Linked DNA regions of Nordella sp. HKS 07. The protein of the gene in region 2 interacts with the protein of the main gene of each other region in a pairwise test. Links are inferred from orthologs where the notes say so. Each region holds a gene or a part of one and is shown on either strand. Other genes may lie near its edges. The genes, in order: grxD and G5V57_RS05015.

Evidence for each region.
Region 1: the proteins of G5V57_RS05015 (region 2) and grxD interact in binary tests that used the Escherichia coli proteins (3 or more experiments, as listed by UniProt). The link is inferred for Nordella sp. HKS 07 from one-to-one orthologs.

What each region holds. Positions count from the first base shown.
Region 1 is NZ_CP049258.1:6,488,395-6,503,372, forward strand. What follows is about bases 1-2,813. They hold grxD (Grx4 family monothiol glutaredoxin), read left to right. Parts: upstream 1-1,153; coding sequence 1,154-1,474; downstream 1,475-2,813. Other genes in these bases: purL (phosphoribosylformylglycinamidine synthase subunit PurL), read left to right, coding at 1-556; G5V57_RS30760 (BolA family protein), read left to right, coding at 629-865; G5V57_RS30765 (hypothetical protein), read left to right, coding at 874-1,179; G5V57_RS30775 (DMT family transporter), read left to right, coding at 1,655-2,566; G5V57_RS30780 (DMT family transporter), read left to right, coding at 2,569-2,813. Outside these bases: more of G5V57_RS30780, read left to right, coding at 2,814-3,456; G5V57_RS30785 (usg protein), read left to right, coding at 3,648-3,917; G5V57_RS30790 (hypothetical protein), read left to right, coding at 4,006-4,635; G5V57_RS30800 (hypothetical protein), read left to right, coding at 5,390-5,638; G5V57_RS30805 (SDR family NAD(P)-dependent oxidoreductase), read right to left, coding at 5,690-6,448; G5V57_RS30810 (ribulokinase), read right to left, coding at 6,466-7,956; G5V57_RS30815 (carboxymuconolactone decarboxylase family protein), read right to left, coding at 8,036-8,326; G5V57_RS30820 (acetoin dehydrogenase dihydrolipoyllysine-residue acetyltransferase subunit), read right to left, coding at 8,319-9,830; G5V57_RS30825 (alpha-ketoacid dehydrogenase subunit beta), read right to left, coding at 9,827-10,801; G5V57_RS30830 (thiamine pyrophosphate-dependent dehydrogenase E1 component subunit alpha), read right to left, coding at 10,805-11,854; G5V57_RS30835 (ABC transporter permease), read right to left, coding at 11,870-12,862; G5V57_RS30840 (sugar ABC transporter ATP-binding protein), read right to left, coding at 12,859-14,364; G5V57_RS30845 (substrate-binding domain-containing protein), read right to left, coding at 14,432-14,978. UniProt on the Escherichia coli protein: Monothiol glutaredoxin involved in the biogenesis of iron-sulfur clusters.
Region 2 is NZ_CP049258.1:1,032,971-1,048,084, forward strand. Bases 1,256-4,204 are described here. They hold G5V57_RS05015 (BolA family transcriptional regulator), read right to left. Parts: upstream 2,892-4,204; coding sequence 2,619-2,891; downstream 1,256-2,618. Other genes in these bases: G5V57_RS05020 (J domain-containing protein), read left to right, coding at 2,932-3,531; cobS (cobaltochelatase subunit CobS), read left to right, coding at 3,738-4,204. In the rest of the region: G5V57_RS04995 (cytochrome c family protein), read left to right, coding at 1-6; G5V57_RS05000 (VOC family protein), read left to right, coding at 9-404; G5V57_RS05005 (twin-arginine translocation signal domain-containing protein), read left to right, coding at 440-976; more of cobS, read left to right, coding at 4,205-4,727; cobaltochelatase subunit CobT, read left to right, coding at 4,737-6,629; G5V57_RS05035 (esterase-like activity of phytase family protein), read left to right, coding at 6,629-7,621; G5V57_RS34210 (AAA family ATPase), read right to left, coding at 7,631-9,451; G5V57_RS34215 (alpha/beta fold hydrolase), read right to left, coding at 9,444-11,447; G5V57_RS35115 (DUF1127 domain-containing protein), read right to left, coding at 11,760-12,074; G5V57_RS05055 (MaoC family dehydratase), read right to left, coding at 12,071-12,520; G5V57_RS05060 (NAD(P)/FAD-dependent oxidoreductase), read right to left, coding at 12,532-13,758; G5V57_RS05065 (NAD(P)/FAD-dependent oxidoreductase), read right to left, coding at 13,772-15,007; G5V57_RS05070 (OsmC family protein), read right to left, coding at 15,087-15,114. UniProt on the Escherichia coli protein: Transcriptional regulator that plays an important role in general stress response. Has many effects on cell morphology, cell growth and cell division. Acts by regulating the transcription of many genes, including dacA (PBP-5), dacC (PBP-6), ampC and mreB.

The DNA.
Region 1 (14,978 bases), 5.5 Mb from region 2 along the record:
CGGCGTCGGCCTCCTGCCCGATCTCACCAAGATGGCGACGCTCGCGTTCAAGGCGGATGGGGACGCTATCCTGCTCGTCGGCGGCCATGGCGATCATCTCGGCCAGTCGATCTTCCTGCGTGAGGTGCTGGGCCGCGAGGAAGGCAGTCCGCCGCCCGTCGATCTCGACCGCGAGAAACGTCATGGTGACTTGATTCGATCTCTCATCAGATCGGGCCAAGTCACTGCCGTACATGACATTTCCGACGGTGGTCTCGCTTCCGCTTTGATCGAGATGGCGCTCGCGTCCAAGACCTTGGGGGCTTCGGTCAGCCGGCTCGATCACGTCGCCCTCTTCGCCGAGGACCAGGCGCGCTATGTGGTGACCTGCCCGGCCAAGGAAGCGGCCAAGATCATTACCCAGGCCCATGTGAAAGGCGTCGATGTCATCCGCATCGGCATGGTGACGGACGCCGCTGGATTGATTGTCGAGGGGGCTGCTTCTATATCCTTGGACGACCTGAGCAAAGCGCATGAAGGCTGGTTCCCTGCCTACATGAGCGCCAAGGCAGCCTAAAAGCATCCGCCCAAAAAGTTGCAGACTTTTCGGATAAGCGGATGCGAAAAAGAGAAACTGGAGACCTGAAGCATGGCCATGAACGCGTCCGAGATCGAGCGGCTCATCAAGGAAGCTCTTCCGGATGCGCAGGTGGAGATCCGCGACCTTGCCGGTGACGGCGACCACTATGCCGCCAATGTCGTCTCCTCCTCCTTCAAGGGCAAGTCGCGCGTCCAGCAGCATCAGATGATTTATGCCGCGCTCAAGGGTAGAATGGGCGGCGAGCTGCATGCTTTGGCGCTGCAGACCAGCGCACCGGAGGATTGAAGCAAGGGATGCCGACTACCATTTTGATCGGTGCGGTCCTGGTCATTGCGGCGCTCTATGTCGTCAAGACGCTGACCGATCGGCTGGTCAAACGGAATGTCCAAAGGGCGGGTAAGACGGGTGAACAGAACACAGCTTACAGGTGGCAACCCGATCTGGGTCATCACCTGCATGAATCCCGTTTCGACCCGCACAACGGACTACAGCATGCCGGCGTCTGGTTGACTGAAAAGTCCGACGAGGACCGGCACGAAGAACGTAGAGAATATCTCAGAGAGCGAGCGAAAAATGACCGACATCAAGACCTGGATTGATAGCGAACTGAAATCGAACGGCGTGGTGCTGTTCATGAAGGGCACACCGGACGCGCCGATGTGCGGCTTTTCGGGCCGCGTCGTGCAGATCCTCGACCATCTGGGCGCCGACTATAAAGGCATCAATGTTCTCGAATCGGGCGAGTTGCGCCAGGGCATCAAGGACTATTCCAACTGGCCGACCATCCCGCAGCTTTATGTGAAGGGCGAATTCATCGGCGGCTGCGATATCGTCACCGAGATGTTCCAGTCGGGCGAGCTCAAGACGCTTCTCGCCGAGAAGACCGCCGCCTGACGCATGGCTGGCCCGTAGATCACGATGAGCTTGGATTGCATCGATCCAACCCCATAAACGTGATCGATTTTACTATATTGGCGCGGGATTATTGCGAAAAACCGGTGCCCACTTTTTCGCATCCCGCGCTCGCCGCCAATTGACGTGACTTGAGGCTTCGGGCAACTCATTGCCCGGCCCATGTCCATCACATCTTCGACCACCACTTCGTCGGCCTCGACACTTGCTTTCCTGGCCCTGCTCGGCGCCGGCGTGGCGGTCGGCTTTTCGCCCAATTTCGCCCGTCTGTCTGACCTGGCGCCACTGGCTTCCGGCTTCTATCGCCTGGCCTTTGCCGTCCCCGCCATCTGGCTCGCGGTCCTCCTGACGGGTGGCAGGCTCGAGCCCCTTTCCCGCATGGCGCCCAGGCACCGCTGGCGCCTCTTGCTCGCCGGTCTCGCTTTCGCCGCCGATATCGCCTTCTGGCATCTGGCCATCGCCCAGACCACCATCCTGGAAGCGACGTTGCTCTCCAGCACCGTGCCGATCATTGTCTCCGTCGCCTCGGTGTTCCTTTTCGGCGAAAGGCTCAAGCCCCTCTTCGTGTTGGGCCTCGCGGTGGCACTGGCCGGCGTCACCTTCCTCGCGCTGCAGAAGACGGGCGCCCAGGTGGCGCCGCCCAACCGGCTCCTGGGCGGCATCTTCGCTCTGCTCGCCGCCTCGTTCTTCGCCATCTATCTCCTTCTGATCGCCAGCGTCCGCCAGAACAGCTCGACCGGCACGATCATGTTCTACACGACGCTGATCTCGGCCTTGGCGATGGCGCCCTTCGCCTTGGCCATGAGCCCGACCATGCTGTCCGGCTCCCTCAATGGCTGGCTCGTACTCCTGGGTCTCGCCGTCATCAGCCATGCCGGCGGCCAGGGGCTCATGACCTTCGCGCTCGCCCATCTGCCGACCTCCTTCTCCTCGATGATGGGGCTGATGCAGACGGCGGTCGCCGCGGTCGTCGCCTGGATGCTTTTCTCCGAGCCCTTGACCCTGCCGATGCTGGCGAGCGGTGCCGCGATCCTTGCCGGCATCTGGGTCTGCCGCAAGGCGACGGCGGCCTGACGATGGCGCAGTTCAAGCCGATCGCCGCGTTGCTTTTTACCGTCCTCGTCTGGGGGATTACACCGGTCTTCCTGCGCTCGCTTTCGGTGGGCCTCGGCCCCGCCGATGCTCTGGTGATCCGCTACACGCCAATCGCGCTGACCTGCATCCTCATCCTGGTCGCGACCGGCGGATGGCGGATCGCGCGCGCCGACTGGCCGCGCCTGCTCGTCATCTCCTGCATCGGGATCTTCATCTACAGCGTGGCGTCGGTCTATGGCTTCGCCAGCGTGCCCGCCGGCATTGGCGGCCTTCTTTATGCGACACAGCCTCTGTTCATTGCCCTTCTTGCGGCGGTGCTGTTGGGCGAGAGACTGACCATCCATATCATCTTCGGATTCCTCCTCGCTATTGCCGGCACCGTGCTGCTGCTGTGGAAGGATCTCGCCGCCGGCCCCGAAACCCAATCCTATGCCATCGGCGCGCTGCTGCTGGTCACCGCCTGCGCCGCCTGGGCTTTCTATTCGGTTCCGGGCAAGGTGTTGTTTCAGCGCTATGGCACCTTGTCGATGACGGCCATGAGCCTTCTCATCGCGACGCTGCCGATGCTCGCTTTCGCCACGCCGGGCACGCTCGACACGGTGCGCGCCATGACGACGCGGCACTGGCTGGAGCTCGCCTACCTTGCCGGCTTCTCGACCTTCATCGCCATGTTCACCTGGACTTATGGGACGGCCCGGGTCAGCGCCGCCACCTCGGGCGCCTTCCTCTATCTGATCCCGGTCATCGCAGTCTTCGCCGGCGCTCTCCTGCTCGGTGAGCCGGTGATGCTCACGACCGTCCTGGGCGGCCTTCTCATTCTCGGCGGCGTCGCCGTCGCCCAGTTCGGGCACCGTGTCCGAAAGGTCTGACAGGAGGTATTCACACTGCTTCCTTATCGCGAAAGTCGAGCAACTTTCGCGGGAAGCGCTCTAGCAGCACTCTTCAAGTTCGGCTGCTAACTTATTGAAATCCGAAAATTAAATTAATCTTCACCATCTTGACCTAGGATCACCGTCGCAACAGAATTTAGTTCGGCACTGCGAATCCAGGAGGATTGGCGATGATCGACAGAGCCTTCGAAGGTCAGTTGCGTGGCTGGTCGCTGACGACCGCGGAAATCATGTACCGCCTCCCCGATCACCGCGAGATCCTGCAGCTCTTCCTCTGGCAGGACTACGACCAGGCGCCGCGTTTCCCGCGTCTCATCAAATTCCTCGATTTCTGGGCTCATAATCTCGACGGCCCCCTCTGCGAGGTCCGGATCGCGCATTCATCAATCGTCGGCCCGGCGGAGTTGCGTTACATCGGCAGCGAATGGCGGCTGCATTAAGCCCCATCGCATTCTCACATGAGTTTGATTTTGCCGGCGCGCCCACCGCGCTAACGTGATCTCGGGACGCGCAACCGGGAGAATGCTCATGACAAGGATTGCTGGACTTGCCGGATTGCTGATCGTCTACGCGGCAACGGGTGTCGCCGCGCAGGACAATTCGATGAGTTTCTTCGTGACAAGCGTCAACCCTGGCAAGGGCGGCGATCTTGGCGGACTGGCTGGTGCCGACGCCTATTGCGCGAGCCTCGCGGCGGCGGCGGGCGCCCCGGCGGGGAAGACCTGGAAAGCCTATCTGTCCACTGATACCGTGAATGCCAGAGATCGCATCGGCAGCGGCCCATGGTTCAACGCCAAAGGCGTGAAGATCGCCGACGACGTCGCCTCTCTCCACAGCGACAAGAACAATCTGACCAAGCAGACAGCGTTGGATGAGAAAGGCAATGTCATCAATGGACGCGGCGACAACCCGAACCGTCACGACATGCTGACCGGCTCCAAGGCAGACGGCACGGCGGCGCCCGAGACATGCGGCAACTGGACGATGGGCGGGGCCGAGGGGGCTGCGATCGTCGGCCACTCGGACCGCATGGGTTTGAACGACTCCGCGCAAGCAAAGTCATGGAACATGTCGCACCCGACGCGGGGTGGCTGCAGTATGGAGGCCTTCAAGAGCACCGGCGGTGATGGCCTGTTCTACTGTTTCGCTACGAACTGACCCCGTCCTCCGGCGGAGCCTCAGTCACCCTCGTGACTTCCAGTTAAAAGGGTGCAAACTGGTCGCGTCGAAACGCGGAGATAACTCATGCTGGCTCTCAGGCCCAATTGCGAATGTTGTGACAAGGATCTGCCGCCTGAGGCGGAAGATGCGCGCATCTGCACCTTCGAATGCACTTTCTGTGCGACTTGCGCGGACGATAAGCTCCACGGCATCTGCCCCAATTGCGGTGGCGAACTGGTCAAGCGCCCGGTTCGCCCGGTGGCGATGCTCAAGAAATATCCGGCCAGTACCGAGCGCGTCTTCAAGCCGCAAAGGCTGCGCCGCCTGACTACCCAATTCGTCGTGGCCGCCCTCGAGGCGGCCATCCAGCCCATCCATGCAACAGCGCTACAACGTAGAGTCTGGATGGCCGGGTCAAAGCCCGGCCATGACGAGCGGAGAGAGCAGATGAAGGCGGCCGACTCCACGATATGCTTGGGACCGCCGATCAGGATGACGGCGGTCTCCATCGCCTCCCCCTAACTCGTCATGGCCGCCCGGATGGCCGGGTTTAACCCGGCCATGGAGGCGGCCATCCAGTCCATCCATGCGACAGCGCTACGACGTCGGGTCTGGATGGCCGGGTCAAAAGCCCGGCCATGACGAGTGGAGAGAGCAGATGAAGGCGGCCGACCTCACGATATCCTTGGGACCGCCGATCGGCATGACGGCGGTCTCCATCGCTTCCCCCTAACTCGTCATGGCCGCCCGGATGGCCGGGTTTAACCCGGCCATGGAGGCGGCCATCCAGTCCATCCATGCAACAGCCGTACGCCGGCTAGTCTGGATGGCCGGGTCAAAGCCCGGCTATGACGAGTGGAGAGAGCAGATGAAGGCGGCCGACCCCATGATATCCTTGGGACCGCCGATCCGCATGACGGCCGTCTCCATCGCTTCCCCCCAACTCCTCATGGCCGCCCTTGAGGCGGCTATCCAGCCCATCCATCCGACAGCTGTGTGAAGTCCTGTCTGGATGGCCGGGTCGATGCCCGGCCATGACGACCGGAGAACCTCAGGAAAAAACGATCCCGCCATCGACATTGAGCGTCTGGCCGGTCACGAAGGCGCTGTCGTCCGAGCAGAAGAAGGCGACCGGCCCCACGACGTCTTCCGGATCGCCGATGCGTGCCATCGCCGTCTTGGCCGCCCAGGCGCCGCGGATATTCGGATCGTCGAGATTGACCCTGCCCATATCGGTCAGGATGATGCCAGGGCACACGCAATTGGCGGTGATGCCGATGGGCCCCAGCTCCTGCGCCAGCACCCGGGTGAAGCCCATCACCGCCGCTTTCGACGCCGAATAATGCGCCTGCTCCGGCGCGCCATGCTTGCCGCCGATGGAAGCGATGTTGCAGATGCGCCCATAGCCCTGCTTTTTCATCACCGGCAGGACCGCCTGGATGACCAGGAACGTGCCCTTGGCATTCACATCCATGACGCTGTCCCAATGCGCCTCGGCCAATGTTTCGACCGGTGATGCGATGAGGATGCCGGCATTGTTGACGACGGCGTGGATGGCGCCCAGTTCCGCCACCGCCATGTCCACCATGGCCTGCACTTCGGCCTTCACCGACACATCCGCGTTGAGGGCGACGGCCCGGCGGCCGGACGCGCGCGCCGATGCGGCAACATCATCGAGCTCCTTGGCCTGGCGCGCAATGTCGTTGAGCGCGAGATCATAACCCCGCTTGGCCAGGCCCAGCGCGATGGCGCGCCCGATACCCCGGCTCGCTCCCGTCACCAGCGCGACGCGCCCCTTCTCACCAGCCATTCTATGTCTCCCCTGAGTTAGCCAAGCACGGATTTGAGCGCCGGATAGAGCGCCTTGTACCGCTGGTAGATCTCGTCATAGAGCTTCGCTTCGCGGGCCCTGGGCTCGACCGTCGTGCCGGGCCGCACCATCGCGGCGATGCCTTCATCGATCGTGGCGAAGCGCCCCGCGCCATGCGCCGCGAGCACGGCCGAGCCCGTCGAGGGCGCGTCCGGCGAGGCCGGGATGCGCACCGGCAGGCCGGCCGTGTCGGCATGAATCTGAATCCACAGGGGCGAGGCCGTAGCGCCGCCGCCGGCGGTGATCTCGGTGCTGCTATAGCCCCCGGCCTTGAAGGCATCGAGGATGGCGCGGGTGCCGAAGCCGATGCCTTCCATGATGGCACGGAAGATGTGATGCGGCTCATGCGCCAGCGTCAGGCCGACAATGGCGCCGCGCGACAAGGGATCGGTATAGGGCGTGCGGTTGCCCTGGAAATGGTCCTGCACGATGAGACCTTCGGAGCCCGGCTCGAGCGTCGCCGCCTTGCGGTTCATCTCGGCGAGGTCTAGCGTGCCGCCGGTGAGGCGCTTGAGCCAGTTGATGATCGACCCGGTCGAGGTCTGGCCGCCTTCGACGATCCAGCGTCCTGGATAGACGATGTCGGGATAGGCGCCCCACACGCCCGGCGCATGGATCGGTGCTTCGGTGACGCCGAATTGCAGATGCGACGAGCCGGTGATCAAGGCCAGCTGGCCCGGCTTGGCGACACCCAGGCCGATCATGCCGATCAGCGCATCGGCGCCGCCCTGCACCACTTTCACCTTGGAGCTGAGGCCCAGTTCGGCCGCCGCCGCCAGTGTCAGCGTGCCCACAACTTGCCCAGGCGCGATGACCCGCTGCGGCCATTTTGCTTCGAGTTCCGACAGGCCGAGCTTGCTCAATATGCCACGCGCGAAGCCGCCGTCGCGGCTCGAATAGTGCCAGCGCAATCCGGCATTGTCGAGCGAGGCGCAGCGCTCGCCCGTCAGCCTGAGATTGAGGAAGTCCTGATATTCGCAGATGGTTTCGGCGGCGGCGAAGGCGGCCGGCTCGTTGCGCTTGAGCCACAACGCCTTGGGGATCATCCATTCGGCGGAGACCGGCCCCTTGCCGGCGCCATTGAGGGCGAGGCGCGCATCGCCGGTGGCGAGCACCGCATCGGCTTCCGCGTTGGCGCGCACATCCATCCACAGGAGAGCGGGCCTCAGCGCTCGTCCGTGCTTGTCCAGCGCCACGACGGTACAGGAGGTGGTGGCGAAGGCCATGGCCTCGATCTGGCCGGCATCGATCCGGGCTTCGGCGATGGCGCCGCGCGTCGCCGCGATCAGCGCCCGCCACCAGTCTTCCGGATTCTGCTCGGCGCGGGCGCCGGGAGAGAAATGCGTCTCGTAGGGTACCGCTTTCGAGCCGAGACAGGTGCCTTTCAGGTCATATATCCGGGCCCTGAGGCTTTCGGTCCCGCCATCGGCGGTCAGATAATAGGCCATTCGATCCTCCCTTTCCCAAACGCTCCTGCCGGATATCACGCCGGGCTGCGGAACGCCTCCAGCGCCTTGCCGGCATACATCACCGCCGGACCGCCGCCCATCTCGACCGCGACCTCGAGCGCCTCGATAAGAGCCGCCTCGCCGGCGCCATGCCGCTTGCGGCATCCAGGTGATAGAGGATGCAGTCCTCGCAGCCTTTCGCCACAGATATCGCCACCGCCATCAATTCCTTTTGCGCGGCATCGAACTGGCCGGGCGCCGTGGCGGCGCGGTTGATCTCGGCAACGCCTTTCATCACGCCGGGGCTGGCCTTGGCGAATGCGCCGAGACGGGATTTGACGGCGGTGAGCGCCTGCTTGGAATCAGCCATGGACAACTCCTGTGATGAGCGAAAGGGTTTCGCGCGGCAGATCCCAATGCGGCATATGGCCTGCGGCAAGGAAATGCACCGCGACCGAAGGCGGCAGATTGAGGGCCTGCGCGGCCGGGATGGTGCGGTCCTCGGTGCCGATCAGCGCACGCACCGGCAGCTCGTCGGCGAGCTTGGCGAGGGCGCGAAGGATGTCGATCTTCTGGCCCGCGGGCCCGACCAGCGCCTGCGCCAGGGCCTTGAGCCGGCCCTGCGCCAGTTGCGCCGCCATCACGGTGACCGCTGCATCCGACAGGCCATCGGCCTTGGGGCCCAAGAGGCGCAGGAGATGCGCGACCTCACCAGCCGTCGTCGCCGCCGCCATGCCGAGGATGAAACCGCTGTCGATCTCGCGGCCCGTGCCGGCCGGTGCGATCAAGGTCAGACTCTTCACCTTGGCGCCGAGGCGCGAGGCGAGGCCCGTCGCGACGGCGCCGCCCAGCGAATGGCCGACGAGATGCAGCGCTCCCGGCAGGCTTGCCGCGAAATCGCTCATCGCCGCGACGAGATCATCGAGGCTCGCCGCTTCGGCTTTGCTCACACCATGCGCCGGCAGATCCGGCACGATCGCCGTGTGGCCGGCCCGCGCAATGCCGCTCGCGGTCGCGACCCAGCTGCTGCGGTCGCCGGCGAAGCCGTGGATCAGCAGGAAGGTCTCGCCCCTATCGCCGAGCTTGTCGAAGGCGATGCGCGCCGATGACGGGCTGGCTGTCGCCTGGATGGCGCTTTCGACGTCGCGCCGCTCAATGCGCCCGCGCCGACCGCTTCCCGAAATATGGTCGAGAGAAATACCTGCGCTGCGCGCCAGGCGCCGGGCAAGCGGCGTGGCGCGCCGGCGGCCATCGGACGACACGGCGGCGTGTGCCTTGGGCAGCGGTGCGGACGCGGTTTCCACAGGCGCGGCGGCAGCGCTTACGGGCGCCTCGACCTCGCCGATCACCTCGGCGATCGGCGCGCCGACAGGCTGGCGTGTGCCTTCCGCCGCGAGGATCTTCACCAGCTTGCCGTCGGACAGCGCCGGGACTTCCGCCGCCGTCTTGTCGGTCTCGATCTCGAGAATGGCGTCGCCGCGCGCGTAGTCGGCGCCTTCCGCCACCAGCCAGCGGATGATGACGCCTTCCGTCATCGTTTCGCCCAGGCGCGGCATGGCGAGGATCGCCGTGCCGGCGTCCGCATTGGCGGGAGCTGGCCCCCCGGCCACCTCGCTCTCCCAATCTTCGGACGCCGTCACGGTGACCTCGGCGATCGGCGCGCCGACAGTCACGCGATCACCGGATGAAACCAGGGTCTTTTCCATCGTGCCGTCGCCAAGGGCCGGAAATTCGACCACTGTCTTGTCGGTCTCGATCTCGAGGATCGCGGCGCCACGTTGAAATTTCTGTCCCGGCGCCACCAGCCAGCCGACGATGGTCCCCTCGTCCATCGTCTCGCCGAGGCGCGGCATGGTCAGTGTGCGCTTCGTCATGCCAGCAACCGTTCCGCTGTTTCGGCGATGAGCCGCGGTCCGGGAACGGAACCGCTCTCGAGGCCGGGCGAGACCGAGATCGGGATATCCTCGCCCGCCACCCGGACGACCGGATCCTCCAGGAAGTCGAAGCACTCTTCCGAGATGCGCGCCGCGAGTTCGGCCGCCACACCGGCGGTCATGACGCCTTCCGAAACCACCATGGCGCGGCCGACGCGCTCGACATGCTCACGGATCGTGTCGAAATCCAGCGGATTGAGCGTCCTGAGGTCGATGACCGTCGCCTCGATGCCCTTCGCCGACAAGGTCTTGGCGGCTTCCAGCGCATAGTGGAGTTGACGCGAATAGGTGACGATCACCAGGTCCTTGCCTTCGCGCCTGACCGCCGCCTTGCCCCAGGGCAACGGCTCGGCACTGAGATCCACTTCCTCCTTCATCGTGTAGAGCGCCTTGTGCTCGATGAAGACCACGGGATCGGGCTTGGTCAGCGCCTGGCGCAGCAGATGATAGGCATCGGCCACCGTCGCCGGCATGGCCAGGCGCAGACCCGGCGTGTGCATCACATAGGCTTCGAGGCTCTGCGAATGCTGGGCGCCCGCCGAGCGGCCGGTGCCGCCTTGCGTCCTCAGCACCATCGGCACGCCGATCTGGCCACCGAACATATAGCGGATCTTGGCGGCCTGGTTGGCCAGCTGGTCCATCGTCATGCCGAGGAAGTCGACATACATGAGCTCGGCCACCGGCCGAAGACCAGTCATCGCCGCGCCGACCGCCGCGCCGACGATCGACGGCTCGGAGATCGGGGTGTCGATTACGCGCTCGGGGCCGAATTCCTTGATCAGGTCCTTGGTCACGCCATAGGCGCCACCATAGCGGCCCACTTCTTCTCCGATGAGGACAACATCGGGATTGTCCGTCATGGCATCGGCCAGCGCCTTGCGCAACGCGTCGCGGTAAGTCAATTCAGGCATTTTCTACTCCGTTGCGAGCACGCGGTTGAGGCGGGTGCGGACCGGTTCAGGCTCCGGCTCAGAAGGATCGAAGACATCGCGGAACATCGAAGCGAGCTGCGGCTCCTTCTGGGCGATGGTGAAATCGATGGTGGCGTCCATTTCGGCGCCGATCTCGGCATCGAGAACATCGAGCTCCGCTTCACGCGCAAGTCCGCGCTCGATGAGGCGGGCACGCGTGAAGGCGACCGGATCGCGCTGCCTTCCCGCTTCCTCCTCGGCGGCATCGCGATAAGGCGACTTGTCCTTGCGCGCATGGCCGTAGAAACGATAGCAGGACACCGCCAGGAAGCCGGGCTTGCCGGCGCGCGCCGCATCGACGAGCCGGCGCGCCGCCTCCGCCACCTCCTCCACATCGAGCCCGTCCACGCTTTCGCCATTGAGGCCAAAGGCGATGGCGCGCTCGTGCAGCTTGGTGTTGGCGGTCGCCTGGTCGATGCGCGTGCCCATGCCATACTGGTTGTTGATGCAGGCGAAGACGACCGGCAGCCCCCACAGCGCCGCCATGTTCATGCTTTCATAGAGGACGCCCTGCCCGGTGGCGCCGTCGCCGAAGAAGGCGATCGACACCGCGTTGTTGCGCTTGTGGCGCGCCGAAAGGCCGGCGCCGACGACGGCCGGAATGCCGCCGCCGACAATGGCATTGGCGCCCAGATGCCCGAGGCTCATATCGGCGATATGCATCGAGCCGCCCTTGCCGTGGCAATAGCCGGCTTCCTTGCCGCCGATCTCCGCCATCATCCGCTTGGGATCCGCACCGCGCGCCAGGAAGATGCCGTGACCACGATGATGGGTGGTGAAGGTGTCCTGCGGCTTCATCGCGGCGGTGATACCGACTGCGGCACTTTCCTCTCCGATCGAGAGATGCAGCATCGAACCCGCCGTCTGTCCGCGTACGAACAATTCGCCGACGCGCTCCTCGAATATGCGCACGCGGCGCATGGTGCGGTAGAAGCCCAGGAGGTCGGAATTCGACTTCGTGCCGGGAGTGCCAGCCGCATTTGGCTTGCTCATGAAATGCTCCGGAAATTAGAGAAGATTGAGTTTTGTCGTGCGCGACACGATCGCCACCGCAGTCAGGATGATGACGCCCTTGACGATGGACTGGATATACGTGTCCATGCCGAGGAGATTGAGACCGTTGTTGATGATGCCGATGAACAAGGCGCCGAAGAAGGTGCCGACCACCGTCGCCGTACCGGGGCGCAGCATCGTCATGCCGATGAATACGGTGGCCAATCCGTCGAGAAGATAACGCTCGCCGGCATTGGGCTGGCCGGAGCCGAGACGCGAAGCGAGCAGCATGCCGGCAACGGCGGCGAACACCGAGCAGACGACGAGTGCCGCAATGCGGTAGAGCCGGACATTGATGCCCGAGAGCTCCGCCGCTTTGCGGTTACCGCCGACCGCGTAGATGTAGCGGCCGAACACGGTGCGCTCCATCACGAACCAGGCCACCGCGACCGCGAGCAACATGAGAAGCGCCAGCACCGGGAAGCCGCCGATGCGGCCCTGGCCCAGCCATAGATAGGCATCGGGCAACCCGCCATAAATGGCCCGCCCGCCGGTGAGCAGGAAGCTGATGCCGAAAAGAATCGAGGCCGTGGCCAAGGTCGCGATGAGAGACGGAATACCTATGAGGGTGACGAGCCCGGCATTGACGAGGCCGATCACGAGGCCCGCCCCTATACCGGCGAGCAGCGCCAGCGGCAGCGCCACGTCGTTCGTCAGCAGCAAGGGCACCAATATGCCGGCGAGTCCGACCGCGAAGCCCACCGACAGATCTATCTCGCGCGCCGCGAAGCCGAAGGTCAGGCCGACGCCGACGATCGTCAGGATGGAGATCTGCTGCGCGATATTGAGCAGGTTCTGCGGCTGCAGAAATCGGTCCACGGTCGCCGAAAAAATGATGAACATGAGTGCCAGAACGACGAGCGTGCTGTAGCGCAGGATGTGATCCTTGCGCAGGAAACCGAACACAAGGTCCCGGGAAGGTGCGGTTCCGGTGCTTGCGGTGGTCATGCGGCAACTCCTGACATAGCGGTGATGAAAGCACTTTCTGAAAATTGCGGGCGGCCCAGCTCGGCGCGCGCCGTCTGATCGACGAACGGTATGACGCGGTCGGCCATGGTCTCGATCTCGATGAGATCGGAGGACGCGATGATGATGGCGACGCCCCGCCCGGCCAGGCGGCGCATCTCGGCATAGATCTCGGCCTTGGCGCCGATATCGACGCCTTCGGTCGGCTCGATGAAGATCATGACCTTGTAACGATCCTCGGCGCCATAGAGCCACTTGCCGATGGAGATCTTCTGCTTGTTGCCCCCCGACAGCGTCTGGAGGAGTTGCGCTGAGGAATGCGCCTTCACATTCATCAGGCGCATGATGCGTTGGGACTCGGCCTCTTCGCGCCGGCGCGACAGGACGCCTGCCGCAACAACCGCATGCTGGGGATGTACCATCGCCAGGTTCTCGCGCAGATCCCATTCGCCGATCAGGGCATTCTCCATGCGATGATCGGGCACGAGCGCCACGCCGGCATCGCGCATGGTGAGGGTCTTATGGATATCGACGGCCTTGCCGCCGACTTCGCAGCGTTCGAACTTGACGCCGGCGGGATTGTAGAGGGAACGCGCGAAACCGAAATGTCCCGACCCCGTGAGGCCGATCAGGCCGACGATCTCGCCGGCGCGGATCTGGAATTGCGGCGCCAGGATGCGGCCCGCCCGCCAGCCCGCGATTTGCATGGCCACGTCCCCCAGCGCCCGACTGTCGGCCGCCTGGTCCTTGGGCTTGTCGTTGCCCGAGCGGCGCAGCATCAGATCGACGAGCTGGCTCTCGCTCAGGCGCTCGGCCTTCTCCGTCACCACATGGCGGCCGTCACGCAGCACGGTGATGCAGTCTGAAAGCGCCTTGATCTCGGAGAGGAAGTGACTGATCAGGATCACGCCGACGCCCTGCTTGGGAAGGCTGCGGATGATGGTCCACAGTTGTTCCTTCTCGCGTGCCGGCAATGTGGCGGTGGGTTCGTCGAGAATGAGAAGCCGGACGTCGCCGCGCAAAGCGCGCACGATCTCGATCACCTTGCGGTCGGCCATCGGCAGGTCGCCGACGGGTGCGCCGAGATCGATGGAAACTTGCGGAAACCAGCGCCGCACGAGGGTCTCGGCTTCCGCCTTGAGGCGTCCCGCGGCGATGACGCCGGCGGTGCGAGGCTCGGCGCCCAGCAGGATATTCTCGGCCCCGCTCAGGCCATGGACCAGGCTGCCTTCCTGGCTGACATGGGCGATGCCGCGCAGCAGCGCGTCGCGCGGGCTCCTAAGCTTCACCTGTGTGTCGGCGATCGCGATGCGGCCCGATGTCGGCTGCAGGCTGCCGCCAAGGACATTGACCAGGGTGGATTTCCCTGCCCCGTTTTCGCCGATGAGCCCATGCACTTCATCGTTCCGGAAAGTGACGCTGACGCTGTCGAGCGCCCGCGTGCCGGGGAATTGCATGGTGATGTCGGTGAGGCACGTATCCATGGCGGGCCTTGATTGAAAAAGGAGAAGGAGCGGCGCCGTTACGACAGCGCCGCCCTCGATCAGCTGCTTACTTGAGGAATTCCTGGCAGTTGCGCTTGGTCACCAGCGGCGCGTCCATATAGACGGTCTTAGCCGGGATGACCTCGTCCGAAGACTTGCCGTTGACGACGATGGCTTCGATCCATTCACCGAGCGTCTTGCCCATGCCTTCGAAGGGCTGAGCGACGGTGGCGATCATCATGCTGTCCGGCTTGCAGACTTCGGCGATCGCATTGGGATGACCGTCGATGCCGATGACCTTGACGTCGGTGAGGCCCGCCGCCTTGAGGGAGTTGATCGCGGCCTGCGCCGGCTCGTCCCACGGCGCCCAGACGGCGTTGATGTCCTTGCCGAAGCGGGCGGAATAGTCTTCCATCGACTTCGAGGTGTCCTCGAAGAAGGCGGTGTAGTCGATATTGTGTTCGGCGAGCACCTTCACATCCGGATATTCCTTGAGCACATCGGCCATCACGTCGCCGCGCTTACGCGTCCCATGATGCTCTGCCATGCGCAGGAAGATGATGTTGCCCTTGCCGCCGAGCTGGTCGAGCAGATAGGGCGAAACGTCGGCCGAC
Region 2 (15,114 bases):
GACTGAGAATGGCCAAAGCAATTCATATGATGATCAGGGTTATCGACGAAGCGAAGTCGGTCGCCTTCTATGAACAGGCTTTCGGCCTCAAGGTGAAGGATCGCTTCGAGTTCGACGGCTTCACTCTCGTCTATCTCAAGAACGACGAGAATGATTTCGAGGTCGAGCTCACCGTCAATCATGGCCGCAGCGAGCCTTACACGCATGGCACGGGGTATGGCCATCTCGCGGTCTCGACCGATGATGTGGCGCGTGATCACCAGCGCGCCGAAAAGGCGGGCCTCAATCCGACGCCGCTGAAGGAGTTTTTCCGCGACGATAAACTGCTCGCCAAGTTCTTTTTCCTGCAGGATCCCGATGGCTACAAGATCGAGGTTTTGCAGCGTCACGGCCGGTACACCTGAAGGACCGGCGAAGGGGCTCAATGGGAGGACATGCCATGAGATTGATCGACAAACGTCCAAAGGTCTCACGACGCGACATGTTGAAGACGGGTGGCGCCGTGGCGGCCGCGGCCTCGGTGCTGCCGGCCGCCATCGTCAGTCATTCGGCGCTCGCAGCCGAACCTGTCGCGATCTCGCCGGACAGCTTCGCGACACTCGTGAAGATGGCACGCGATATCTATCCGCACGATCAGATCGCCGACAAATACTATGCCAGTGTCGTCGCGGATCTCGACAAGGCCGCCAAGGACGACGCCCAGCTCAAGACCTTGCTCGAGGACGGCGTCACGGCGCTCAATAAGAAGGCCACCGGCCTCAAATACGGCGCCTATGCGAATGTGCCGAGCGAAGAGGAGCGCGTGGCGATCCTCACGGAAATGGAGGCGACGCCCTTCTTCCAGAAGCTGCGCGGCTCCCTGGTCACCGGCCTCTACAACAACAAGGAGCTGTGGCCGCATTTCGGCTACGAAGGCTCTTCCGCCGACAAGGGCGGCTACATCAATCGCGGCTTCGGTGACATCGACTGGTTGTGAGGAGGATCGATCATGCCTGCACCTTTTGACCTCAATGATGATTCGGTTGTCGTGGTGGTGGGATCCGGCGCCGGCGGCGGCACTCTGTCCAACGAGCTCGCCCAGAAGGGCGTCAAGGTCGTGTGCCTGGAAGCGGGTCCGCGAATCGAGAACCAGGATTTCGTGAATGACGAATGGGCCGCCTTCAGCCAGCTCTCCTGGCTCGACAAGCGCACGACGTCTGGCAGCTGGCGGGTGGCGAAGGATTTCCCGGGCCTGCCCGCCTGGATCGTCAAGGCGGTGGGTGGCTCGACCGTCCATTGGGCGGGCGCGTCGCTGCGCTTCCAGGACCACGAATTCAAGGCCAAAACGGTCTATGGCGACATCGCCGGCGCCAATCTGCTCGACTGGCCTTTGACGCTCGCCGAGATGGAGCCCTGGTACGCCAAGGCCGAAGACAAGATGGGCACCACCCGCACCAACAACATTCCGGGCCTGCCGGGAAACAACAATTTCAAGGTGCTGGAAGCGGGGGCGAAGAAGGTCGGCTACAAGGAGGTCCATACCGGGCGCATGTCGATCAATTCGCAGCCGCGCAAGGGCCGCGGCTCCTGCCTGCAGATCGGCTTCTGCTTCCAGGGCTGCAAGTCCGGCGCCAAATGGTCGACGCTCTATACGGAGATTCCCGATGGCGAGCTGACCGGCAATCTCGAGGTCAGGCCGGACGCGCAGGTGCTGATGATCACGCACAACGATCAGGGCAAGGCCGACGGCGTGGTCTATGCCGGCAAGGACGGCAAGCAGTTCCGGCAGAAGGCGCGTGTTGTCTGCGTCGCCGGCAATTCGATCGAGAGCCCGAGACTGCTCCTCAATTCGCATTCGGCGAAGTTTCCCGACGGCCTAGCCAATTCCTCAGGCCAGGTCGGGCGCAACTACATGCGCCACACGACGGGATCGGTCTATGCCATCTTCGAGAAGCCGGTCCACATGTATCGCGGCACCACAATGGCCGGCATCGTCCAGGACGAGGCACGTCTCGACCCGTCGCGCGGCTTCGTCGGCGGCTATGAATTCGAGACTCTCTCGCTGGGGGGTGCCCTTCATGGCCGCCTTCCTCAATCCCGGCGAGTGGGGCCGCTCCTTCGCCGAGGCGATGGATGGTTATGACCGCATGGCGGGCATGTGGATCGTCGGCGAGGATATGCCGCAGGAGAAAAACGCGATCACCTTGCATGCGAGCGAAAAGGATCAGTTCGGCCTGGCCGTGCCGAATGTCAATTTCGACGATCATGCCAATGACACGACGATGCGCGATCACGCCTACAAGCAGGGCTCGGCGATCTATGACGCGGTCGGCGCGGTCAAGACCTTCCACACGCCGCCTTATCCCTCGACGCATAATCTCGGCACCAACCGGATGAGCGAGAAACCGGGAGACGGCGTCGTCAACAAGTGGGGACAAACGCACGACATACCGAATCTGTTCGTCTCAGACGGCAGCCAGTTCACCACTGGTGGCGCCGAGAACCCGACGCTGACCATCGTGGCGCTCGCCATCCGCCAGGCCGATCACATCGCCGGCGAAATGGCGAAGGGATCGCTCTGAGACCGGCAGGACGTTTCTGCCGGCGCTAAGCGCCGTCTCGCGACGGCGCTCCTTAAATTATTTCGGCGCCGACGCCTGGATGGCGAGCGCGTGCACGCGCGTCTTGAGGTCGTCCTTCAAGGTTTCGTTTACCATTCGGTGCGTATCGACACGGCTCTTGCCGGCGAAGGCCTCAGACACAATTTTGACGCGGAAATGGCTTTCACCTTCGGGATGCGATCCGGCGTGGCCCGCATGCAGATGCGATTCATCGATGACATCGAGCGTCTGCGGCCGGAAGGCTTGCGACAGCTTGTCCTTGATATGTGTGCCAACGGGTCCGAGCGCCATGACTTGCTCCTGTCTCAACTGATGACCATAATTGGTAGTGATGAAACTCGATTCCAAATATTTCGACAAGATTCGTGTGAAGCCGGGCGAGGAGCGCGTCACCCGCGACAAGCATCCGACATGCGAATGGCCGGGCTGCGTCAAGCCTGGGCGTCATAAGGCGCCCAAGGGCCGCAACCAGGAAGGGCAGTTCCATGCCTTCTGCCTGGAGCATGTCCAGCAATACAACAAGACCTACAATTACTTCGACGGCATGAAGGATGACGCGGTACGCGACTTCCAGAAGGATGCGCAGACCGGCCACCGCCCGACCTGGAAACTCGGCCAGAATTCGAGTTCCATGAATGCCCAGGGCCGTCGTGCCAAACCCGGCAGTTTCCGGGATCCGTTCAATTTCCTGGGTGAGAACGGCAAGGAAGTGAACACCGGCGGCGCCCGCCCCCTCCGCAATGCTGAGTTGAAGGCGCTGCATACGCTGGGCCTGGACGAGACGGCGACCAAGGAAAAGGCCAGAGCCCAGTACAAAACCCTGGTGAAAAGGCTGCATCCGGACGCCAATAATGGCAGCCGCGCCAATGAGGACACGCTCAAGGCGGTCATCCAGGCCTATGATTACCTGCGTTCGACGGGTTTCTGCTAGGTCACGATCACTTCAGGCCGAATCGACCTGAAGTGATAAACGTGATCGGAATCTTTAATTTAGCGCGCGATCGGACGGAAAACCGGTACCCACTTTTCCTGACGCGCTAAGGGTGCTCCAGCAAAGGGGTTTTCGAGCCTTGCCCAGGCCCCTTTGACCGTCTAGAACCTCCGCACTCCGAGACTTCATATATTGGCAACGAAGATATGACCGCGACCGTGAATGGCGAAGCAGCCCCCCTCCCCGACATGAAAGTGTCGGTGCGGCAGCTGTTCGGATTTGATTCGAACCTGGAAGTGCCGGCCTATTCCAAGGCCACCGAGCATGTGCCGGATCTCGACGAGGACTATCTGTTCAACCGCGAGACGACGCTCGCGATCCTGGCCGGCTTTGCCTATAACCGCCGCGTCATGATCACCGGCTATCATGGCACCGGCAAATCGACCCATATCGAGCAGGTTGCCGCACGCCTCAACTGGCCGTGCATCCGCATCAATCTCGACAGCCATATCAGCCGCATCGACCTGATCGGCAAGGACGCCATCGTCCTGAAGGACGGCAAGCAGATCACCGAATTCCGCGAGGGCATCCTGCCCTGGTCCTACCAGCACAATGTGGCGCTGGTGTTCGATGAATATGACGCCGGCCGGCCGGATGTCATGTTCGTCATCCAGCGCATCCTCGAATCCTCGGGCAAGCTGACGCTGCTCGACCAGTCGCGCGTCATCCGCCCTCATCCCGCCTTCCGGCTGTTCTCGACCGCCAACACGATCGGCCTCGGCGACACCACCGGCCTCTATCACGGCACCCAGCAGATCAACCAGGCGCAGATGGACCGCTGGTCGATCGTCACGGCGCTCAACTACCTGCCGCATGCGCAGGAAGTCGGCATCGTGCTGGCCAAGACCAAGAGCTACGACAACGACAAGGGCCGCAAGGTCATCGCCAACATGGTGCGCGTCGCGGATCTGACCCGCAACGCCTTCATGCAGGGCGATCTCTCGACCGTGATGAGCCCGCGCACCGTCATGACCTGGGCGCAGAATGCCGAGATCTTCGACGATCTCGGCTTCGCCTTCCGCGTCACCTTCCTGAACAAATGCGACGAGCTCGAGCGCGCTTTGGTGGCCGAATTCTATCAGCGCTGTTTCGGCGAGGAACTCCCTGAATCGCCGGCGCATGTCGCGCTGTCATGAGGACGCCTGATGGCCCAGGACCGCGAAGGACCGGCAGGCGAATTCCGTAATGTCCTGACGCTGGCGATGAAGACCATCGCCGGCGAACCGGAGCTTTCGGTTTCCTTCGGCGCCGAGACGCCGAGCCTGCAGGGCAAGAAGGCCAAGCTGCCGCAGGTCTCGATCGATCTCGACCGCCAGGAGGTCGCGATCACCCGCGGCATCGCCGACAGCTTCGCCATGCGGCTCGCCAATCACGACGACGGCGTCCACAACCGCTATCGCCCGGAAGGCAAGAATGCCCGGGCCATGTTCGAGGCCGTCGAGCAGGCGCGCGTCGAATGCATCGGCTCCCGCGCCATGCCCGGCATGGCGCAGAACATCACCGCCATGCTGCAGGACCGCTATCTGAGGAAGATGGCGGGCCGGCCCGCGACCAAGAAGGACGCCCCGCTCGAGGAAGCCGTGGCGCTCCTGGTGCGCGAAAGGCTGACCGGCGCAGCCCCGCCCGAGGAGGCGAGGGCACTCGTCGATCTGTGGCGGCCCTGGGTCGAGGAGAAGGCCGCGATACAGCTCAATCATCTCACCGATGCCATCACCGACCAGGCGGCCTTTGCCCGCATGTCGCGCGACATCATCGCCGCCCTCGACATGGCCGATGAGCTGGGCGAAGACCCGGATGAGAGCGACGACAGCGACGACAACCAGGAAGCCGAGCCCGATTCCGGCGACCAGCAGGAGACGCCGGAAGGCGAGGAGCAGGAAAGCCAGCAGTCGGCGGCCGAGGAGCTGCAGGACGCCGAAGGCGAGAGCGATGCTTCCGAGATGGACGCCCAGCAGCTCGATGTCGACGACATGCCCGACGACATGGAGAGCGAGGAATCGCCCGACGGCGAGGAGCCCTGGCGCCCGCAACTGCCCTTCTCGTCGCTGTCGAACGAGGACTTCTACCGCGTCTACACCAATCAGTTCGACGAGGAGATCGCCGCCGAGGATCTCTGCGACAGTGAGGAGCTGACGCGGCTCAGGAACTATCTCGACAAGCAGCTTTCCAATCTGCAGGGCGTGGTGGCGAGGCTCGCCAACCGCCTGCAGCGCCGCCTCATGGCGCAGCAGAACCGCTCCTGGGATTTCGATCTTGAGGAAGGGCTCCTCGATGCGTCACGTCTCACCCGCGTCATCATCGATCCCTTGCACGCCCTCTCCTTCAAGGTCGAGCAGGACATGCAGTTCCGCGATACGGTGGTGACGCTGCTGCTCGACAATTCGGGTTCGATGCGCGGCCGCCCGATTACGGTCGCCGCCACCTGCGCCGACATCCTGGCGCGCACGCTCGAGCGCTGCGGCGTCAAGGTGGAGATCCTGGGCTTCACCACCAGGGCCTGGAAAGGCGGCCAGGCGCGCGAGCGGTGGCTTGCCGCCGGCAAGCCCGCCAACCCGGGCCGTCTCAACGACCTGCGCCACATCATCTACAAGTCGGCCGATACGCCCTGGCGGCGCGCCCGCCGCAATCTCGGCCTGATGATGCGGGAAGGCCTGCTCAAGGAGAATATCGACGGCGAGGCGCTGATCTGGGCGCATAACCGGCTGCTCGCGCGCAGCGAGCAGCGCCGCATCCTGATGGTGATCTCGGATGGCGCGCCCGTCGACGACTCGACGCTTTCGGTCAATTCCGGCAACTATCTCGAGAAGCATCTGCGCCAGATCATCATCGATATCGAGAACCGCTCGCCGGTCGAGCTCATCGCTATCGGCATCGGTCATGATGTGACGCGCTATTACAAGCGCGCCGTCACCATCGTGGATGCCGAGGAGCTGGGCGGCGCCATGACGGAGAAGCTCGCCGAGCTTTTCAAGGAGCGGGCCCAGAAACAGACGGGCAAGGGCGCCGCGAGGTCCCCGACCAAGCGCCGGCTCAACTGATGAAGTGGCTCTGGGTTACAGCCCTCCTCCTGTTCGCTGGCCCGGTCGGCGCCCAGGAGGAGGCGCTCAAGGTCCGCACCCTCCCGGTCAAATCCTTCACCATGTTCTCGCAGCTCGTGACCTTCGGCGGGCTCGAATGGCGGGGCGGCGTCGAGCTTGCGAGCGACGATGAGCGTTTCGGCGGCCTCTCCTCGCTCGAATTGTCCGAGGACGGCGGCGGCCTCCTCGCGGTGTCCGATCGTGGCCTCTGGTTCAAGGCCGATCTCATCTATACCGATGGCCATCTGTCGGGGCTGAAGGCCCCCGTCATGGCGCCGATGCTGGGACCTGACGGCAAGCCCTTCAACGGCAAGGTCCGCAGCGATGCCGAGGCGGTTGCCGGCTGGGAGCCCATGCGCATCGACGGCAAGGTGATCGTCGGTTTCGAGAGCCGCACGCGCGCCGGCGTCTATGATCTGGGCAAAAGCGGTTTCGATGCCCGCTACAAGGACTTGAAACTCCCCAAGCAAGCCGCCAAAGGTCCGTCCAATCAGGAACTGGAAGCGATCGGCCGCTTCGCATCCGGCCCCTTGGCCGGCTCCATTCTCGCCATCTCCGAGCTCAACAAGGACGAGAATGGCGACATCCGCGCCTTCGTGTGGGGCGGCAGGAAGGCCTTCGGCTTCTCGATCAAGCAGCTTGAAGATTACGCGATCACCGATCTGGCCATTCTGCCCGATGGCGACGTGCTCACCGTCGAGCGCAGCTTCAGCGGCACGAACTTGCCCGGCATGGCGATCCGCCGCATCAAGACCGAGGATATCGTCGCCGGCGGCGCGGTGGCGCCGAGCCTCGTCTTTTCGGGCCGCATGCCCTTCTATCGCATCGACAACATGGAAGGCATCGCGGTGTCGAAGCTCAATGGCGAGACGCGCGTGACGGTGCTCTCGGATAACAACTACCGCCCGGAGTTCCAGCGCACGCTGCTCCTGCAGTTCGCGCTGAAGCCCTGAAACACCGCTTCATGCCGATTGCCGCTTCGCCGGTGGGCGTGGTGCGGCGGGCTCGCCCAGAAAGAAATTGTTGGTCCAGAACATATATTCGGACTCGATCGCAAGGCCGGGGTCGCCCTGCCCGTTCATCAGGCTGACCCAGCGGCTGGCCAATTCCTGCGCCGCCGCGGGCTTGCCGCTGATCATGTAGTATTGCGCCCGGCCGCGGAGCGCCGTGAACAGGCGTTCCTTGTCGCCGGTCTTCTGGCACAGTTCCTCGGCGCGCTGGAAGGCCGCGAGAATATCACGTGAGCCCCAGCCGCGCGCCGCCATGAGGGCAGCACCTTTGGCGAGCTGGAAATCTATCTCGTGCTCGTCGGCGCCTGCCACCTCGTTCGCCCGCAACAGCTCGATCCCTAGATCAAGCTGTTCGAGGGCGCTCGAATAGGCCGAGCGCTTGATCGCACGTTGCGCCGAGATCAGCAGGTGGGTCGCCGCCTCCTCCCACAGCTGTGCCTCCTGAGCGTGCCGCGCCAGGCGTTCGCTGTGCTCTTCGAGCCGGTCCGCATAGCAGGCCTTGAGCTCCGCCAGCGCGGTTCTATGCAACTCGACGAGGGCCGTCGCCATGATCCGCTCGGAGATGGCATTGCGGATGAGGCCATGCTTGAAGCGCAGCAGGACATCCGGGAACACCTGCACCTCGACGAGAAGGTCGGCGTTCTTGAGGCTGCGCAGCGCCGCGTCGAAGCGCGCTTCCGGCAGCGCCACCATCCGGCTCAGCGATGCGAGCGGGATCTCGCCGCCGAAGACCGAAGCGACCTCGGCAACGCGCTTGGCATCGATGTCGAGCCGCTCGAAGCGCGCATCGATGAGCGAGCGGATGTTTGACGGAACGACGATCTCGTCGAGCTTGCCTGTCAGCCGGTAGCGGCCGGGCTGGCCTTCGAGCTTTCCCGTCTCGGCGAGATTGCGCACCGTTTCTTCGAGAAAGAGCGCATTGCCTCTGCACGCCTCGGACAGGCTCTCGCGCAGGCCGTCGAGCGCGCTGTCCCGGCCGACGAGAAAGTCGATCAGGCTGCGCGATTCGATCGGGCTCAGTCCGGACAGGCGGATTTCGACCGGCCGCGCCGCGGCGAAGGCGCTGCGGTCATAGTCCGGCCGGCAGGTCAGGATCAGCAGGATGCGGCCGCCGCCGGCGGTCTGCGCCAGCCGCGCCAGAATGGCTTCGCTTTCGTAGTCGATCCAATGCAGATCCTCGACCAGCAGGACGACCGGCCTGACGCCGGCGAGCGACAGCAGGAGCGCGACGGCCGCCTGTTGCATCCGGCGCGACCGCTCGGGGCCGGTGAGGGCCATCCACAGCGCTTCCTGTGTCGGCAGCTCCATGATCGCCAGGATCGGGTCGAGCAGGCGCTGGTCGAGACCGCGCGCACTCCATGCCGCCAGGACTTTATCGAGCGCGGCCGGTGAAGCTTCCATATCGCCTACCGCGAACAGCTCCTTCAGCGCCTTGCGGATGACCACAAACCCACTGCGCAGATTCGTTTCGAGCGCGCCGGCCTCGAGATTCTCCGCATCGCCGCAGGGAATGGCGCCGACGAATTCCTGCGTTATACGTGACTTGCCGAGACCCGGATCGCCGACGATCATCACCGTCTGGCCCTCGCCGTCGCACGCATCGTGCCAGGCCTTGTTCAGCATCTGAAGCTGCATTTCGCGCCCGACGAGGGGCGACAGCTGGCGCTCGGTCCGCAGCTGCCAGCGCGAGCGGCCGCGATTGATCTCGACCACCTCATAGAGCTTTTGCCCGCTCTTCGCGCCCGAAAACACCAGGGGTGCCAATTCACGCATGGTGACAAAGCCGCCGGCGGATGAGTGCGTCCGTTCCGTGGCGATCACGCGATCGGGGCGCGGCGCCTGGCTGATCAGATGAGCCACCGAAACCGGTCCGCCACGCACCTCGGCCCGGTCCGGCTCGGGTGCGTCGCTGACCACCACATTGCCCGTATCGAGCGCGATGCAGATGCTGATCGCCGGGCCGGCCTGCGCGGCCGCGAGCTGGCGCAGCGCCAGTGCGGTCCGGCAGGCGAATGCCGCGTGGTCCTCGAGCGGCTTGGGCGCGCCGAAGGACGCCGTCAATCCGGTCTCGGAAGCGGCGAGGATGGTGCCGCCATTCGTCTGCACGAGCTCGGTCGCCCGGCTGAGCAACGGATCGACCGCGTCCAGCGCCACTTCCGGCGCGAGCTCGTCCGCCGGATTGGTCGCGGAGACGAAGTTCGCCGACAGGGATCGTCGCCTGGCGGCGGGTCTTGTGGCTCATCGCCATGGCCGGCCGGCTCTGCAGCACGGAATTTGCGAAGGCGGTCGTCTCGGCGACGAAGCCCTGGAACGCCGCCTCTTCCGACAGCAATATGTGATTCGCGCTGTCCAGCTCGACGAAGCGCGCGCCCTTTATTCTGCGCGCGATGTCGAGGCCTTCCGAGAGCGGCGCCACGCGGTCGTTGCGGGCATGCAGCACCAGCGTCGGAACGGTGATCCGGTCCATCGCGGCCGCGACATCTATGTCGGCGACGGCGTGGGCAAGCCGCCAGGCGTTTTCCGGCGTGAGGGTGCGCCGCTGCAGCTCGTTGAACCAGTCCATCTGGGCACGGTTGGCGCCGGGGATGAACATGTTGGTGAAGACCTGGCGGAACATCGGGTCGTCCTGACCCCAGCCCTGGCGCAGCAGCACGGACATCGCCTCGCGCCGCTCGATCTCATTGGCATCGCCGCGCGCCCGCCAGCCGCGCACATAGCCGCCATACAGCACGAGGCCGGCAACCTTCTCGGGATGGCGCACCGCATATTCGGCCGAGAAGGCGCAGCCTTGAGAAATCCCCAGAAGCACGAAGCGATCGAAACCGGTGGCCTCGATGACGCATTCGAGATCGCTGATGAAAGTTTCGAAGGAGATGTTCTGGCAGCTCGTATCCGACAGGCCGTTCAGACGCCCGTCATAACGCACCAGGGTGAAGCCGCTGGACAGGGCGTCGATCCAATGCCCCCAGACCGGACTTTCCCAATCAAATTCGAGATGCGACATCCAGTGCGATGCACGCACGATCACCGGCCCGGATCCGGTAACGGAATAAGCGATGCGCGTGCCGTCGCGCGACTGGGTGTAGCAAATGCGCTGCGTCGCGGTCCCGTTGACCTCCGGGACGGCAAGCCGCCTGTCGCGGATCGGCGCGGCCGGTGCGGCTTGCGCTGCCGGCGGCGGGACAGGCTCTGGCACAGCCGGTTTAGCGCTGACCAGCCGGCGCGCCCGCAGGCCGAGATGAGCGATCTCCTTGCCGAGATCCTCGTCAGGCAGCAGCGATTGCAGCGCGTGCGCATGGGTGATCGCCCGCTCCGGCTCCTCGGCGAGCCGGTCGATCAGGGTGCGAAGGATCTTCAGGTGCAGTATTTCGGCTTCGTTCGCGCAATAGACGCGCCAGGCCTCGAAGGCCGCGCAGCGCGGCAGATGAAGATCGGCGAGGAGTGGGCCTGAGAATGCCGCGGCAATCGCTTCCAGCCGCTCCGTCGCGACGGTATCGATCGCCTCGGGCGCCAGCCCCCTGATCAGCTGGTGATCGAGACCAAACGAACCGGGTGCGAGCTGGACCGTGTTGCGATCGGCGATCAAGCGCGTTTCGCCATCGGTATTGAGGATCGGGCGCAGCTTCGCCAGACTCCAGCGCAGCGCGCCGCGCGGGTCATCGGGTATGTCCCAGAACAATTCGCACAGCCGCTCGCGGCGCTGCGGTTTGTCATTCATGGCGAGATAGGCAAGCAGCGCGCGGGTCTTGCGCGACTGCGGCAGGCTCACGGCCACACCGTCCAGACGAACAGAAAAGTCACCAAGAACCTTAAATTGCATTCGCAAAGGCAAGGTCATCCGGTCATCCCAGCTCAGACGTCATCATTTCGATGGTTACGATTTCCGGAGACTGAGAATGGAATGACGCGTCCACGCGTAAGATTCCATGCAGGAGCCGAAAAACGCCAAATAGGCCAGGAATGAAATTCCTGACTATCGGATTGTTGCCCCTGCAACATTTTATGGCAGAAAACTACCGTTTACGCAACATAATTTTTCGCGCTTACAACATCGATCGGCAGAATCTTTGGCGAGCCCAGCTTAGCGGCAGCTCCGTCCGCCCCGGCCCGGCCCTTCAAGTCTCCGGATGAGAAGCTCGGAACGCGACAGGCCGATATCCTTCAGCAAGTGGTCAGACAGTTTCTCCGCCCTCCCGGCGCAGCGCGACCGGCGGCCGAGCCGCCGGGAAAGCGCGCCCACAAGGGGCAAAGCGCGGGACAGTACATGGGCTCCTGGTTTGTGCATGATTCGACGATCTCCATTAGACGGGTATCCTTTTCGCCGACATGTGTTGGAACGATCGCGTGCATGAGCGAGGAAACGACGCGCGCCGGGAGTCGCGCACCGATCCATCATTCGAGCGCCACCGTATAGGTCGTTGCCGTCCCGGACAGGCAGATCTCGCCGGCCGAATTGGCGACGCTGGTGGACAAGGTGCAGATCGGCTTGTCGTCGCGCACGCTCAGCACTTCGGCGCGGGCAATGATCTCCTCGCCGATGCCGACGGCCTTGTGGAACTTCCATTCGACACCAAGAAAGACTGAGCCCGGCCCGGGCAGGTTCTCCGCCACGATGGCATTGAGTAGCCCGGATGTGACGCCGCCCTGAACAATCAGCCGCCCGAATACCGAGCGGGCGGCCGCGGCCTGATCAAAATGCAGCGGATTGCAGTCACCCGTCATCGCGCTGAAGGCGACGACATCGCTCGCTTGCGTCACTCGCCGTATCTCCGCCCTGGCGCCGATTTCCGGCTTGCCGAAGCGGGTTCCGCACCATCCCGATCGCGTCGCTTTCTCGCTCATGATCTGCTCCATCAGCTTGCGTGACAAAATTCTTCGACGTGTCTCGATACCAGCCGCCGGCCACCCAGTTGATCGAAAAGATCGCGACCAGACCGACCCTTCAGGACCTCGACTTCGGCCTTCATCGCTTCGCTGAAGCGCTTGTGGCGCAGGGGCAGTTCTTCCAGCGACCAGTCGAAGGCGGCAATGGCGTCGGTCGCGGCCAGAAGCGGCAGAGCCAGGCTGTCGCGTTCGTCCTGGAACTGGCGCAACGCACCGGCATGACCTGAAATGATGGCGGTCGCCGCGCCCTCCGCATCGCGCAGCGCATCGGAGATGCCATGCGAGGTCAGCGGGTCGCGGAAGAAGCCGGCATCGCCGACCAGAAGCCAACCAGGGCCATATGCCTGGCGCAACTGGCCGGGCGCGCCCTTGAACGCCTTGAGGCGTCCGACTTCGTAAGTGGTCGCATAGTCTCCGAGGCCCGGCGCCAGCAGCTCGAGCGCCTGCCGGCGACTGCCGATCAGATCGGCGCGGAATGTGGCGTCGAAGCGGCATGCCGGTATCGATACGACGATGCAGGCCAGGCCGTCGTTCGTCGGAATGAGGCCGCCGCTGACATGTTTGGCGAAATACCAATGATAGCCCGAAAGCCTGGCCGGCATCGGCGCATAGCCGAAGACATGCGCGACCTGGGCCAGACCTTGCGCGAGCACGGGCGCATCGACCAGGCGGGCGACGCGCGAGCCGAGACCGTCGGCGCCGACCACATGACCCGCGCCGATCGTGCGGCGGTGGCCGGCCGCATCGGCCAGCACGACACCGCGAACGCGGCCGCGCGCATCGAAGCTCAGATCGCTGACCAGCGTATCGTGCAGGATTGTTGCGCCGGCGCCACGCGCCGCATCCACCAGCACGCGGTCGAGCTCGGTGCGGCGCGGCGCGATAAGTCCGGGCAGGCCGGGCTCGGGGCGTATGGCGACCGGGACCTGCTGCTCGCCATAGTGAAAGGTCGTCGTTTCGATCACCGGCGCGCCTGCCTCGATCAGGGACGCCAGCAGATTCCAGCGCGCCAGCTGCATCACCGCGGGCCGCATCAGCGCATGGGTCGAGAGCGTGTCGGAGCCATAGGCCTGGCGATCGACCGCCAGCACGCGCAATCCAGCCTTGGCGAGCAGCATGGCCGTCGCCGCGCCGGCGCAGCGCGCACCGACGATGATCGCATCGTAGTATGGCTTGAGGTCGGGTTCGTTGCTCATTGTCCGCGCTCTCCTATGCCGCCCGCCAGGCGCGCTCGTCGAGAAACGCCCGGATCTGCCGCGCGATGACGGCGGCATCCGCGCCCACCCCGCCGATGAAATGTGAATCGCGCTTGCGCAGGAGACGGAAGCCGAGGGCAAAGAGGCCCGGCACGGTCGCGGCACCTTCCTGATGCGCCAGGTCGCCGTCGGGCCGCAGCGCGGCGGCGATCTTCAGCCAGCCGAAATCGCGCCGATACCCTGTCGCCCAGATGATGCTGCGGATATTCTCGCCGCGCAGCGACAGCCGGCGGGGCGCCTGTGCCTCGAACGTCACGGGAGCGATCGTTTGACGCGGCGCGTTTGGGCCGATGCCGGCGAAATCGTCGAAGCGCGCCAGCAGTCGGTAGAGCTTGGCCTCGGCACAGGCGACGCTCTCCGCCAGGTCGTCGTGGAAGCTGACCTTGCCCGCCTCCACACCGGCGAAACGCCCGGCGAGCCGCACGCCCAGCGCCTGCAGGGACGGCAGGTCGGCGTTCGAACGATCCGGCCGCCCGGCCAGTTGCACCACCGGCTCGCGCAGCGCCGCTTCGGGATCGGCAAGGCTGTGGGTCCGCTCGGCCAGTATGCCGAGCCGGTCCATCCACCAGAATATGTCGCGCCCACGCCAGTGGCGCGGCACGCGCATGTGCCGGCCGACGGCAAGCGTCACCTGGCGGCCGCTGCGGCTGATCTCATCGGCAATCTGGACGCCCGATGCCGACGCGCCGACGACGAGAACGCCGCCCTGGGGAAGCCCATGCGGCGTGCGATATTGCGACGAATGCAAGTTCAGCACGCCTTTGACGGACGAATGGTCCGGCAGACGCGGGAGATCGCATTGGCCGGTGGCGACCACCACGGCGCGGCTGCGCCAAGTGCCTCTGCTCGTGGTCAGGCAGAAGCCTTCCGGCTCACGCGCCAGCGACAGCACTTCGGTGTCGCTCATCACCGGGGCGCCGATCATGTCGGCATAGGCTTCGAGGCGGGCGAGGAAGTCGCCATGCCGCATGAAGCCGTCCGGGTCATCTCCCTGATAGGGCGAGTCCGGCAGGCCGTTGAGCCAGTTCGGCGTGAGCAGCCTCAGCGACTCCCAGACATGCGTGCGCCAGCGGGCGCCGACCGCGCCGCGTTCGAAGAGAACATGGTCGACGCCGAGAACGGAAAGGCAGCGGCTCATGGCGAGGCCGGCCTGGCCGGCACCGACAATGGCGACATCTGTCGCGTACATGGATTTCTCCAGCATTTGCGGGATTGGCCCGGCCACTTTTGCTGATCACGCGAGGGCCGGGCCGTTAGGACGAGTGCTGTTACTTGCCCGAGACGGAGACCGACACG